DNA from 3 places in the Niastella sp. sgz303648 genome. Region 2 is predicted to be linked to each of the others. Evidence: riboswitches for the same ligand, from Rfam matches in the RefSeq annotation. Region 2 holds a riboswitch; each other region holds the start of a gene.

Evidence for each region. Region 2 has a riboswitch for cobalamin ahead of AC59IL_RS21000 (ribonucleoside-diphosphate reductase small subunit). Riboswitches for the same ligand answer to the same signal wherever they lie in the genome.
Region 1: linked by a shared signal. The riboswitch ahead of AC59IL_RS29480 (ABC transporter substrate-binding protein) and the one ahead of AC59IL_RS21000 (ribonucleoside-diphosphate reductase small subunit) in region 2 are both predicted to bind cobalamin.
Region 3: linked by a shared signal. The riboswitch ahead of AC59IL_RS26270 (TonB-dependent receptor plug domain-containing protein) and the one ahead of AC59IL_RS21000 (ribonucleoside-diphosphate reductase small subunit) in region 2 are both predicted to bind cobalamin.

Annotation. Positions count from the first base shown of each region.
Region 1 is NZ_JCAPSW010000013.1:124,224-127,505, reverse strand. Features, by position in the region: gene cbiB (adenosylcobinamide-phosphate synthase CbiB) at 1-500, shown strand, start outside; gene AC59IL_RS29485 (AAA family ATPase) at 508-1,095, shown strand; cobalamin riboswitch at 1,193-1,385, shown strand; gene AC59IL_RS29480 (ABC transporter substrate-binding protein) at 1,419-2,636, shown strand; gene AC59IL_RS29475 (iron chelate uptake ABC transporter family permease subunit) at 2,636-3,282, shown strand, end outside.
Region 2 is NZ_JCAPSW010000007.1:133,979-137,260, reverse strand. Features, by position in the region: gene AC59IL_RS21010 (carboxypeptidase M32) at 1-821, opposite strand, end outside; gene AC59IL_RS21005 (class I SAM-dependent methyltransferase) at 918-1,535, opposite strand; cobalamin riboswitch at 1,790-2,018, shown strand; gene AC59IL_RS21000 (ribonucleoside-diphosphate reductase small subunit) at 2,137-3,108, shown strand; gene AC59IL_RS20995 (ribonucleoside-diphosphate reductase subunit alpha) at 3,214-3,282, shown strand, end outside.
Region 3 is NZ_JCAPSW010000010.1:123,068-126,349, reverse strand. Features, by position in the region: gene AC59IL_RS26275 (DUF6580 family putative transport protein) at 1-27, opposite strand, end outside; gene AC59IL_RS26270 (TonB-dependent receptor plug domain-containing protein) at 124-2,058, opposite strand; cobalamin riboswitch at 2,180-2,473, opposite strand; gene AC59IL_RS26265 (TonB-dependent receptor family protein) at 2,619-3,282, opposite strand, start outside.

The sequences.
Region 1 (3,282 bases), on a different contig from region 2:
CCATGTCGGAAAATTTAAGCGACGGCATCATTGCTCCCTTGTTTTATTATGCTATAGCCGGAGTGCCCGGTATGATGACCTATAAAATGATCAATACGCTTGACTCGATGATCGGTTATCGCAATGAACGGTTTGAACTGTTTGGAAAATTTGCTGCACGGCTCGATGATGTAGTGAATTTTATTCCAGCCCGTATCACCGCCCTGCTGATGGTGCTGGTAAGCGGCAGCCGGCGCGGCTTTTTGTTTATTTTTCAATATGGCAACCAGCATAAAAGTCCCAATTCAGGTTATCCCGAAGCGGCGCTGGCAGGCATTATGGATACACGCTTTGGCGGACCCAACATATATCACGGCAAGCGGGTTGAAAAGCCTTATATCGGAACAAACGACAGAACGGTGATGCATCATGAAATTGCGCGGGTAAGCAGTATCAATCATAAAGTTTGTTTATTTGCCGTTCTGATCATTTCCCTGATTATTTACTTAATATATACATAAAGCGCCATTGCACATCACCGAAAAATATATCATCACAGGCGGACCCGGAGCCGGCAAAACAAGTTTGTTGCAGGCATTGAAAAGTGCAGGTTATCATTGTTCAGAAGAAGCATCACGCCGGTTAATTGCAGAAGAAGTGGCCAAAGGCTCTGATTGCCTTCCATGGATCAATCTATCAGGTTTTGCCGGAAAGGTGCTGGAACGAATGACAAATTTATATTTGCAAACGGCTCCCTGTACGGGTGCAACTTTTTTCGACCGGGGCATCCCCGATATTATTGCTTACCTGAAAGCAGCCGCACTTGCTGTTGATGATCGTTATTACTCTGCCTTACAGCAGCATCCTTACCATCAGACCGTTTTTATTTTACCACCCTGGAAGGGCATCTATGTAAATGATGCCGAGCGATGGCAAACATTTGACGAAGCTGTTCAGTTGTATACTTCTATCAGAGAAACCTATGAGGCATTAGGTTTTACGCTGATAGAGGTGCAGCCTGCAAACGTTGAAAACAGGATGAACTTTGTAGTTGAAACAATTACACAGACCTTTAGTCCCGCTTCGCGGGACACATTTTTAGCTAAGAGGTTATAAGAGTAGAAAGAGATAATTCTCTTAGCGCTGCTGCATTTAGGGCGCTGGCGCCCTCTTAAGTAGTAAAAAGAGAAAATCACATATCCCCAAAATAATTCCTACTTTCGCCGGCAAAGGTAGCCGCATTTGCTGCTTTAAAAGGGAATCCGGTGTAAGTCCGGAACAGTCTCCGCTGCTGTAACCTCTTAATAAAGAACCGGCCATTCAACTCCACTGTCCGCCAACTGACGGATGGGAAGGAAGCCAGGGTTTGAGGAAGTCAGAAGACCTGCCTTGATAATAAAATTCACTCACCGCTTTCGGAAGAAAGGCAAAGAGCAATCATGAAAAATAGCAGGCATCTTCTCAACTGCAGAAAGCAATTTTTTCTGCCCCGCATTACCGGTTTACGTTCACGTAGTATTTACCGCATTTGTATTTTGTTTTTATGGATGGCTTCCTGTAAACAGGCAACCAAACCATCGTCTCATTCAACTGCTGAAAAACCGGTGGCCGCAAAAACCAGGCTACTGTATTCCAAAGGATTTACGATAGAATATTTCGAAAACTACAAGCTGGTAAAAATTGTAAACCGTTTTTCAAATAAAACCGATACCCTGCAATATGTATTGGTACAAAGAGGAAAACCTGCTCCTGGTGGTTATCCCGGCGCACAGGTGATACAGATACCCGTACAAAAGCTGATGGTAACTTCTTCCATGCACGTAGGGCTGGCCGATTTTGCCGGGGCTGCCGATGTAATAATCGGACTTGCCGAATCAAAATATGTTACTTCGCCCATAGTGCGCAAAAATCTGGCATCAGGTAAAATAGTTGAAGTGGGCAATGGCAGCGCCATGAATAATGAGTTGATCATTTCCATGAAACCCGATCTGTTAATGACGATGGGCAGCCCCGACGCGCCATTCGCACGCTACCAGCCCCTCACCGGCGCCGGTATTCCTGTGATGATGAACGCCGAATGGCTCGAAACCGACCCGTTAGGACGGTCAGAATGGGTGAAGCTTATGGCAGCCCTGTTGAATAAAGAAGAAGTAGTGAACCCGAAATTTGGCGCCATGGAAAAGGAATACAACCGCTTAAAAGAGCTGGCTTCAAATGTAACAAACAAGCCTGAAGTAGTGGTTGGAATGCCTTTTAAAGGAACCTGGTATGTTCCTGATGGAGACAGCTATATGACACAATTTTTAAAAGATGCCGGTGCATCATATCATTGGGCGAATGTAACAGGTACCGGCAGTCTGGCGCTTAACTTTGAAGCAGTGGCCCCTATTGCACTGAAGGCCGATTTTTGGCTGAACATGAACAATGCCAAAACAAAAGAAGAAATTGCAGCCGCTGATCAACGTTATACTCAGTTCAATTCATATCGGAAAGGAACGCTGTTTAACAACAACAGGCGCATAAACGACATAGGCGCCAATGATTACTGGGAATCAGGCGCCGTTAATCCGAGCCTGATCCTCGCCGACCTGGTTAAAATTCTTCATCCTGAATTATTACCGGATCACCAACTGTTTTATTACCAACAATTACAATAATGACCGTAGCCTCCTATTCCGCTACCCGAAAATACCAATGGGCGGCTTCATTCACGAAGCTGGCTGCATTGTTTTTTCTGTTGCTGATCGTGTTTATAACAGATATAGCCTTCGGCTCGGTATCAATTCCGTTACGTGCAGTGCTGGATATTATTGTATCGGGCAAAGCCAGCAACGAAGCATGGATATATATTGTTGAGCAAATCAGAATACCCAAGGCAATTACAGCCGTTATCGTAGGCTGCGGGTTACCTGTGAGTGGCTTACAGATGCAAACGCTTTTCCGCAATCCACTGGCAAGTCCTTCGATTTTGGGCGTTACGGCAGGTGCCGGTTTGGGCGTAGCGCTTGTGATGTTATCAGCAGGCAGCATTACCACTATATATGCCATTAAAGAGCTGGGCATTTCGGGAAGCTGGCTGATTCTGCTGGCGGCTTCATTAGGAGCAGCTTTTATCATGTTTATCATCATAGCCATTTCGGCCCGCATAAGAGATAATGTTATTATGCTGGTGGTGGGTGTAATGATCGGCAACATCACCCTTTCCGTTATCAGTATCTGGCAATATTTCAGCGCACCCGAGCAGGTGAAGGATTATTTAATATGGACATTCGGTTCACTCGGCGGCGTTTCGGGCAGCCAGCT
Region 2 (3,282 bases):
TCATACAGGGCATGGCCTGCTTCGTGAATGCAACTCCAAACCATATTGCTCAGGTCGTTTTCGTCGATTCGGGTAGTTATACGCACATCCTGGCTGTTGAAGTTAACGGTGAACGGATGTTCCGAAATATCCTGGCGGCCCGCCTGCATATCGTATCCCAGTTCTTTCACAACCTGCAAACCAAACTGCCATTGTTTATCCTTATCGAAGTGTTGGTGCAAAAAGCTGTCATCGACAGGTGGCTGCTGTTGTATTTTATCAAGAATGTCCTTTAACGGTTTTTTTATTGAATTGAACACGCCATCGAGCAATTGAACGGTAGCGCCTTTATCGTGATCGTCGAGCAAAGCATTGTACGGATGATGTTCATAACCCAGCATATCGGCTTCCTGCTTTTTCAGTTCGATCAGGCGTGCCAGGTCTTTGGCGAAAATTGAAAAATCGTTTGCTTTACGGGCTTCTATCCAGCTGTGAAAACTTTTGTTCACTGCTTCGGCCATAGTTCGAACAAAGGAAGAAGGGAACTTTTTTTGTTTCGAATAGTCTTGCCAGGTAAGCTCTACATTTCTTTTTTCTTCGGCTGTTAATTGATTCCCGCCGAGCAGTTCCTGCAACTGTGCTCCCAGCTTTTCATCGGTGAAATGGCGATGGGCTATTTCAGACAGGGTGGCAATTTGCTGACCGCGTATAGGCGCTCCCTTGGGGGGCAGATAAGTTTCCTGGTCCCATTGCAACAGGGCCGCTGCATATCGCAAATCGGCAATAGTATTCATAGCTGTTACATATTCACTATATAATGATTTTGCAGCTGTATTTGTCATGCCTGAGGGTTTTGTTGTAATAACAGGAGGCGAAATTCGGTCAAAAGAGGCAAACGGGCAAAAGTGCGATACGCCGGAGTATTATAGCTGGCCTGTTTAAACCCGCCTTAACCCGCAAAACACAAAATTCTGTATCGTATTAAACGGTGTAGTATGATCGTGATAGATGCACTTTATTTTTTCAAATGCCGGTTCGAAGCGTTTGGCAAGCGTTACATCGGAATATTGTGTAACGGGAAGACCGCTGCATTTTGTGGGGCCTTGTTCAGAAAATGTTCCTATTACCATATATCCATTGGGGCTTACCGCTGATGCAGCTACATTAATATATTGATCAATTTTTTCGGGTTCGGTTAAAAAATGAAACGCCGCTCTGTCGTACCAGAAATCGAACAATACAGGTGGTTGAAAGCTGGTAACATCGCTCACTATCCAGTTTATTGCCGAAGCTTTTTCGCCCATGCGGGTTTTTGCTTTTTCAATAGCATGTTCCGAGATGTCAAGCACCCAAATATTTTTATATCCTTTTTCGAGCAAAACTTCTGCCAGGCGGCTGTCGCCTCCGCCAATATCAATAATATGGGCGGTATGCGGCAACTGAAATAAGTTTAAAAACTGAATAGCTGTTTCAGGATATAATTGATACCAGCTTACTTCCTGCTCGTTTTTTGTTCGATACACATGTTCCCAATGCTCTTTCAATGATAGATACATAGTAATTTCTTTTCACAAAAGCAGTCATAAAGTTAAATACTACATTACCCAAAAACCGTGACCAAAATCACGCATTGGTTTTTATTATAACACCGGAAATATTATTGCATGTAACCGGTTCTTTATCTATCTTTTATGCATACCGTTAGAAGGTGGTGCAGTAATCATTGAAAGTTGTTTATAAAACTATCAACACCTTGTGAAAAACTCAATTGTTGATTATTTCACAGGCATGTTACTTTCGCTGTCGGGTCTTACAAATAATTTGTTGCGGTGCCGGCTGATGATCATACCATTTAGCAGGCTTAAAAGGGAACCGTGTGCAAATCACGGGCTGACGGGCAACTGTAAGTTGGGTGAATGGCTCCTACTACTCCCCATTCACATAGCTGATTCTTCAAAACCACTGTGGCGCCTTGGCGCCATGGGAAGGTGTTCAGCAATTCAACAAGCCAGGAGACCTGCCGTTTCAGGTATGTTTGGAACCTTCCCGATAAGGTACAGGCAATTGATTGATGCTTCAGCTTTATTTTAACGCGAGGTATTGGAGTTACTGTCTGTTGTTGTACCGCATTATTAACCTTGAAATCAGTATATTATTATGCAGTACGAAGACGAAGTGTTGCTTAGAGAAAACAAAGACCGGTTTGTTATTCTGCCTATCAAATATCCGCAAATATGGGAAACGTATAAAAAGCATGAAGCAAGCTTTTGGACTGCCGAAGAAATTGATTTAAGCGGCGACCTGAAAGACTGGGCCGGCCTTAATGATGGGGAGCGTCATTTTATATCGCACGTACTGGCATTTTTCGCAGCAAGTGATGGCATCGTAAATGAAAACCTTGCAGTGAACTTTATGAGCGAAGTGCAATTGCCCGAAGCCCGTTGCTTTTATGGTTTTCAGATCATGATGGAAAACATCCATTCCGAAACGTATGCATTGCTGATAGATACCTATATAAAAGATCCGAACGAAAAAGATCGCCTGTTTCATGCCATTGATACAGTGCCCGCTGTTAAGAAAAAAGCCGAATGGGCGCTTCGCTGGATCGAGCAGGGAAATTTTGCCGAACGCCTTGTTGCATTTGCAGCTGTGGAAGGCATCTTTTTCAGCGGCAGCTTTTGCTCAATTTTCTGGTTAAAGAAAAGAGGACTGATGCCGGGACTTACTTTCAGCAATGAACTTATTAGTCGTGATGAAGGGTTGCATTGTGAGTTCGCCTGTTTATTGTACAGCATGTTGAAAAATCAATTAACGCAGGAACAGGTGTATATGATCATTGGTGATGCCGTGCGCATTGAAAAGGAATTTATTACCGAAGCGCTGCCGGTTGATTTAATTGGTATGAACTCTCGGCTGATGCAACAGTACATTGAATTTGTGGCCGACAGATGGCTGAGCGAATTAGGTTATCCCAAAATGTTCAATGCAGTTAACCCATTCGATTTTATGGAAATGATTTCGCTGCAGGGAAAAACCAACTTCTTCGAAAAACGTGTGGGCGATTACCGCAAAGCCGGTGTAAATACAACCAAAGAATCGCAACAGTTTTCGCTCGATGAAGACTTTTAAAATTATTGCTGATTTTGGGATTTAGGGATTTTGTGATTTATTAGAAAGTCACAGTTAAAGAAATCCCGAGCTCTCAAAATCTATAAATCAGAAATTTTTTAGATTATGTTCGTAATTAAAAGAAATGGCAAGAAGGAAACTGTAAAGTTCGACAAAATCACGGCACGTGTTCAA
Region 3 (3,282 bases), on a different contig from region 2:
TCGCGGGTTGATTTGTTTTAGTGACATGGTTTATACGTTTTACTATTCTAAGTTAAAGAATTTTACCGCTGTTTAAATGAAGGCAGGAGGCAGTTGAAATAACTACTCCCTGCCTGTTATAATTTACAGGTTTAAGATGATGCCTCCGTTAAACATAAATGGAATTGAATTGTATCCATTTACATCGAAAAATTTACGGTCGGTAACATTCTGTGCATCTGCAAATACTTTTAAAAATTTAACGAATTTATATTCTGCATAAGCATTCACTATAAAGTAATCGCTCAATGCCAAATCTTTAGTCATGTACCCGCCAACATCATATCGTTTGCTTACATATTTGCCTGAAGCACTTACATAAAATTTACTGTTTATCTGATAACCTGCAGTAACGTTCAGGTTATGTTTGGGCCTTCTGAGCAAATAATGATAGGTAGTATCCTTAAATGTTTCACGGCTTTGTATGTCGTCTTTTGAATCAAGGTAGGTGTAATTTACTGTAAGTGTAAGGTGATACACCGGTTTTGCCGTTGCTTCAAATTCAAAACCCTTTACCGTTTGTTTGGCAGCGTTGAAATATTTGTAGTTTATGTAATCGAAGTCGATACCGGTTTTAATACGGCGTTGAAAATAAACCACGCGGCCTGAAACCAATTCATTCTTTGCCTGTGCACCCAGTTCATAGTTGGTTGAAGTTTCTGGTTTCAGATTAGGATCGCCATAAGCTGAAAAGAGTTGATATAATGAGGGTGCTTTAAATGCAGTAGCCACACTTCCGAATACCCTGAAATGGTCGCTGAAATTGTACGAAGGATTGAAAGTATAGGTATAGTTACTGCCGTAGCGTGAATGCACGTTCATACGGCCACCAAGTTCGATATTCAGCTTTTCGTTGGGTGCATTATAAAACAGCGAAGCAAACATCGAAGCCTGGCTATGCGATGTATCGTTGATTTTATCAGGATATGGTCCGAATACGCTTATGGAAAGCGATTGGCTGTTCATGCTGCTGAACCGGTAATCGGCTCCCTGCAGCCAGCTGAAACCTTTACCTAAATTAATATTGGCATATGCTTCAACATATTGAGCCTTGCCATAGTTGTCGTTCGAAAAGTATTTTGTATAAACGGCATCAGTACTATCATTTACAAAATTCCGGGTAACATCTGAGTATTGATAATTACCTGTTATACTTACCCCGTTCCTGCGATAAGTGAAGCCGGCGCCGGTCATCAGACTTTTATTTTTCAATACATAATCCCTGTCATCTTTATAACCTCCGTAATCGAGATCTGTTTTGTTATGGCTATATTGAATAAAGCTTCTTATCGAAAGTTCAGGTGTAGCCTGGTATTGCAAAGAGGCAGCGGCTACATCGCTGTTAAAACCGTCTTTATCGAAGTTTTGATTATGCGTGCTATCGTATGCTGTTGAAAATCCATTTGATTTCACTTTTGAATAACGGGCGCTATAGGTTAGCTTATCGGCTTTGCCAAAAAACTGAACATTACCCCTGAAAGTGCCAAAACTACCGGCGCCGATACTTGCTTTGGCATTTACAGGTTTGGCAATGTTTTGCTTAACAGTTATAATATTGATTACGCCTGCTACTGCATCGCTGCCGTATAATGTAGATTGTGCGCCCCGGCAAACTTCTATCCGTTCTATATCATTCAGCGAAAGAAGGTTCAGATCAAATTCATTGCCTGAAAGAGACGGGTCATAAACCGGAATACCATCCAGTAAGATCAATGTGCGGCCCGATGCAGCGCCCCGCATGTAAACCGACTGATTGGTTCCAATATTGTTTAAGGCGCCATTAATGGTAATGCCAGCCTGCTCGTTTAATAATTGCCCAACGGTGCGACCGCTGCTTTTTTCGATTTGTTCTTTCGAAATAACCGTAATGACTTTACCGGTAGTAGATTGTTTTTGGGCCAGCTTATTGGCTGTTACAATTACTTCATCTAATTGTTTTGAAGAAGAAGATGTAGAGTCCTGTGCAAATGAATCAAGGCTCAGCGCCAGAGAAGATACTGCGAGTAACTTTTTAAACATGGTCATAGTTTAGTTTTGATGTAACTATGAACCTTCGGAAAAATGAAATACGAACAGAAATGAAATGGTCTTCCGCGGTTAAGACGAATTTCATCCCGGCTTTTCACCCGAAAGCTCGTTGATGTAATAATTGCAACTGGCAGGTCTTCTGGCTTGTTCGCAGTTCAATACCTTCCCATCTTTGCTAATTTATTCGACAGTGGTATAAAGATTGAACTGAACAGTTCTTATTTCTGTGTTCTCAGTTCTATGTTCGCTGACTTTGAAACTCAGGAACTAACTTAGAACCTAAAACTTAAAACTTAGAACTGTTAAGGAACTTACAGCTACGGGGATAGCACCGGACTTACACCGGTTTCCCTTTTCATTCTCCCGACACATTACGCCGGCAGAAACCAATCACGCGGCAAAAATAGGGGGGTGGGGGGCTTATTCCAATATATTTTTTTTAAAGCTGCTGTGGAAAAGCGGAGCGGTATATCTAAAGCCATTGCAACACCTTATAATACAAACAATTGATCTTTGAATGCATAAAGATCAATTGTTTGTTATGAAGCCTGTTAATACTTAAACTGAAACGCTACACCTGCATAATAATTAACACCAGCCGCCGCATTGTAGTAACGACCTCCGGCAGCGTTGATATCGTTACCCAAACTATAGGTAACATCAAATAAATTATCTACCCCTGCAAACACATCCATCATTACTTTTTTGCCAAATGAGGTGCGCCAGCCGGTACGGGCGCCCACGAGGTTGTACGATGATGCAACATCTGTATTGGCATCATTCAATGCAACCGGGTCGCTGTAAAACCATGTTATGTTGGTGTACCAGCCGGGCCGCGTAGCGAAATCAATACCGGCCGATACAATATTGGCAGCAACACTAGGCAGCTTGTTACCTGAGAAATCGGTACTTACCACTTTAAAATCTTGGTAACGGAATTTGTTCCAGGTATGACTGATCCAGATACGTGCGCTGGTTAAAAAGCCATTGCCTTTAGGTAACAACTGGTAATAAGCCTGCGATTCAATACCGCGCTGACGGGTGCTTCCTGCATTTATGAAATAGTCTGCTCCGGTGCTGTCGTTCCGTCGTGCGATGGCATTTTTAAGCTGGTAATAAAAAGCATTTACTTCTACGTATAAGCGTTGCTGTAACCAGCTGCTTTTAATGCCTGCTTCATAATTCAAACCATGTTCGGCCTGCAGGCTTGTATTG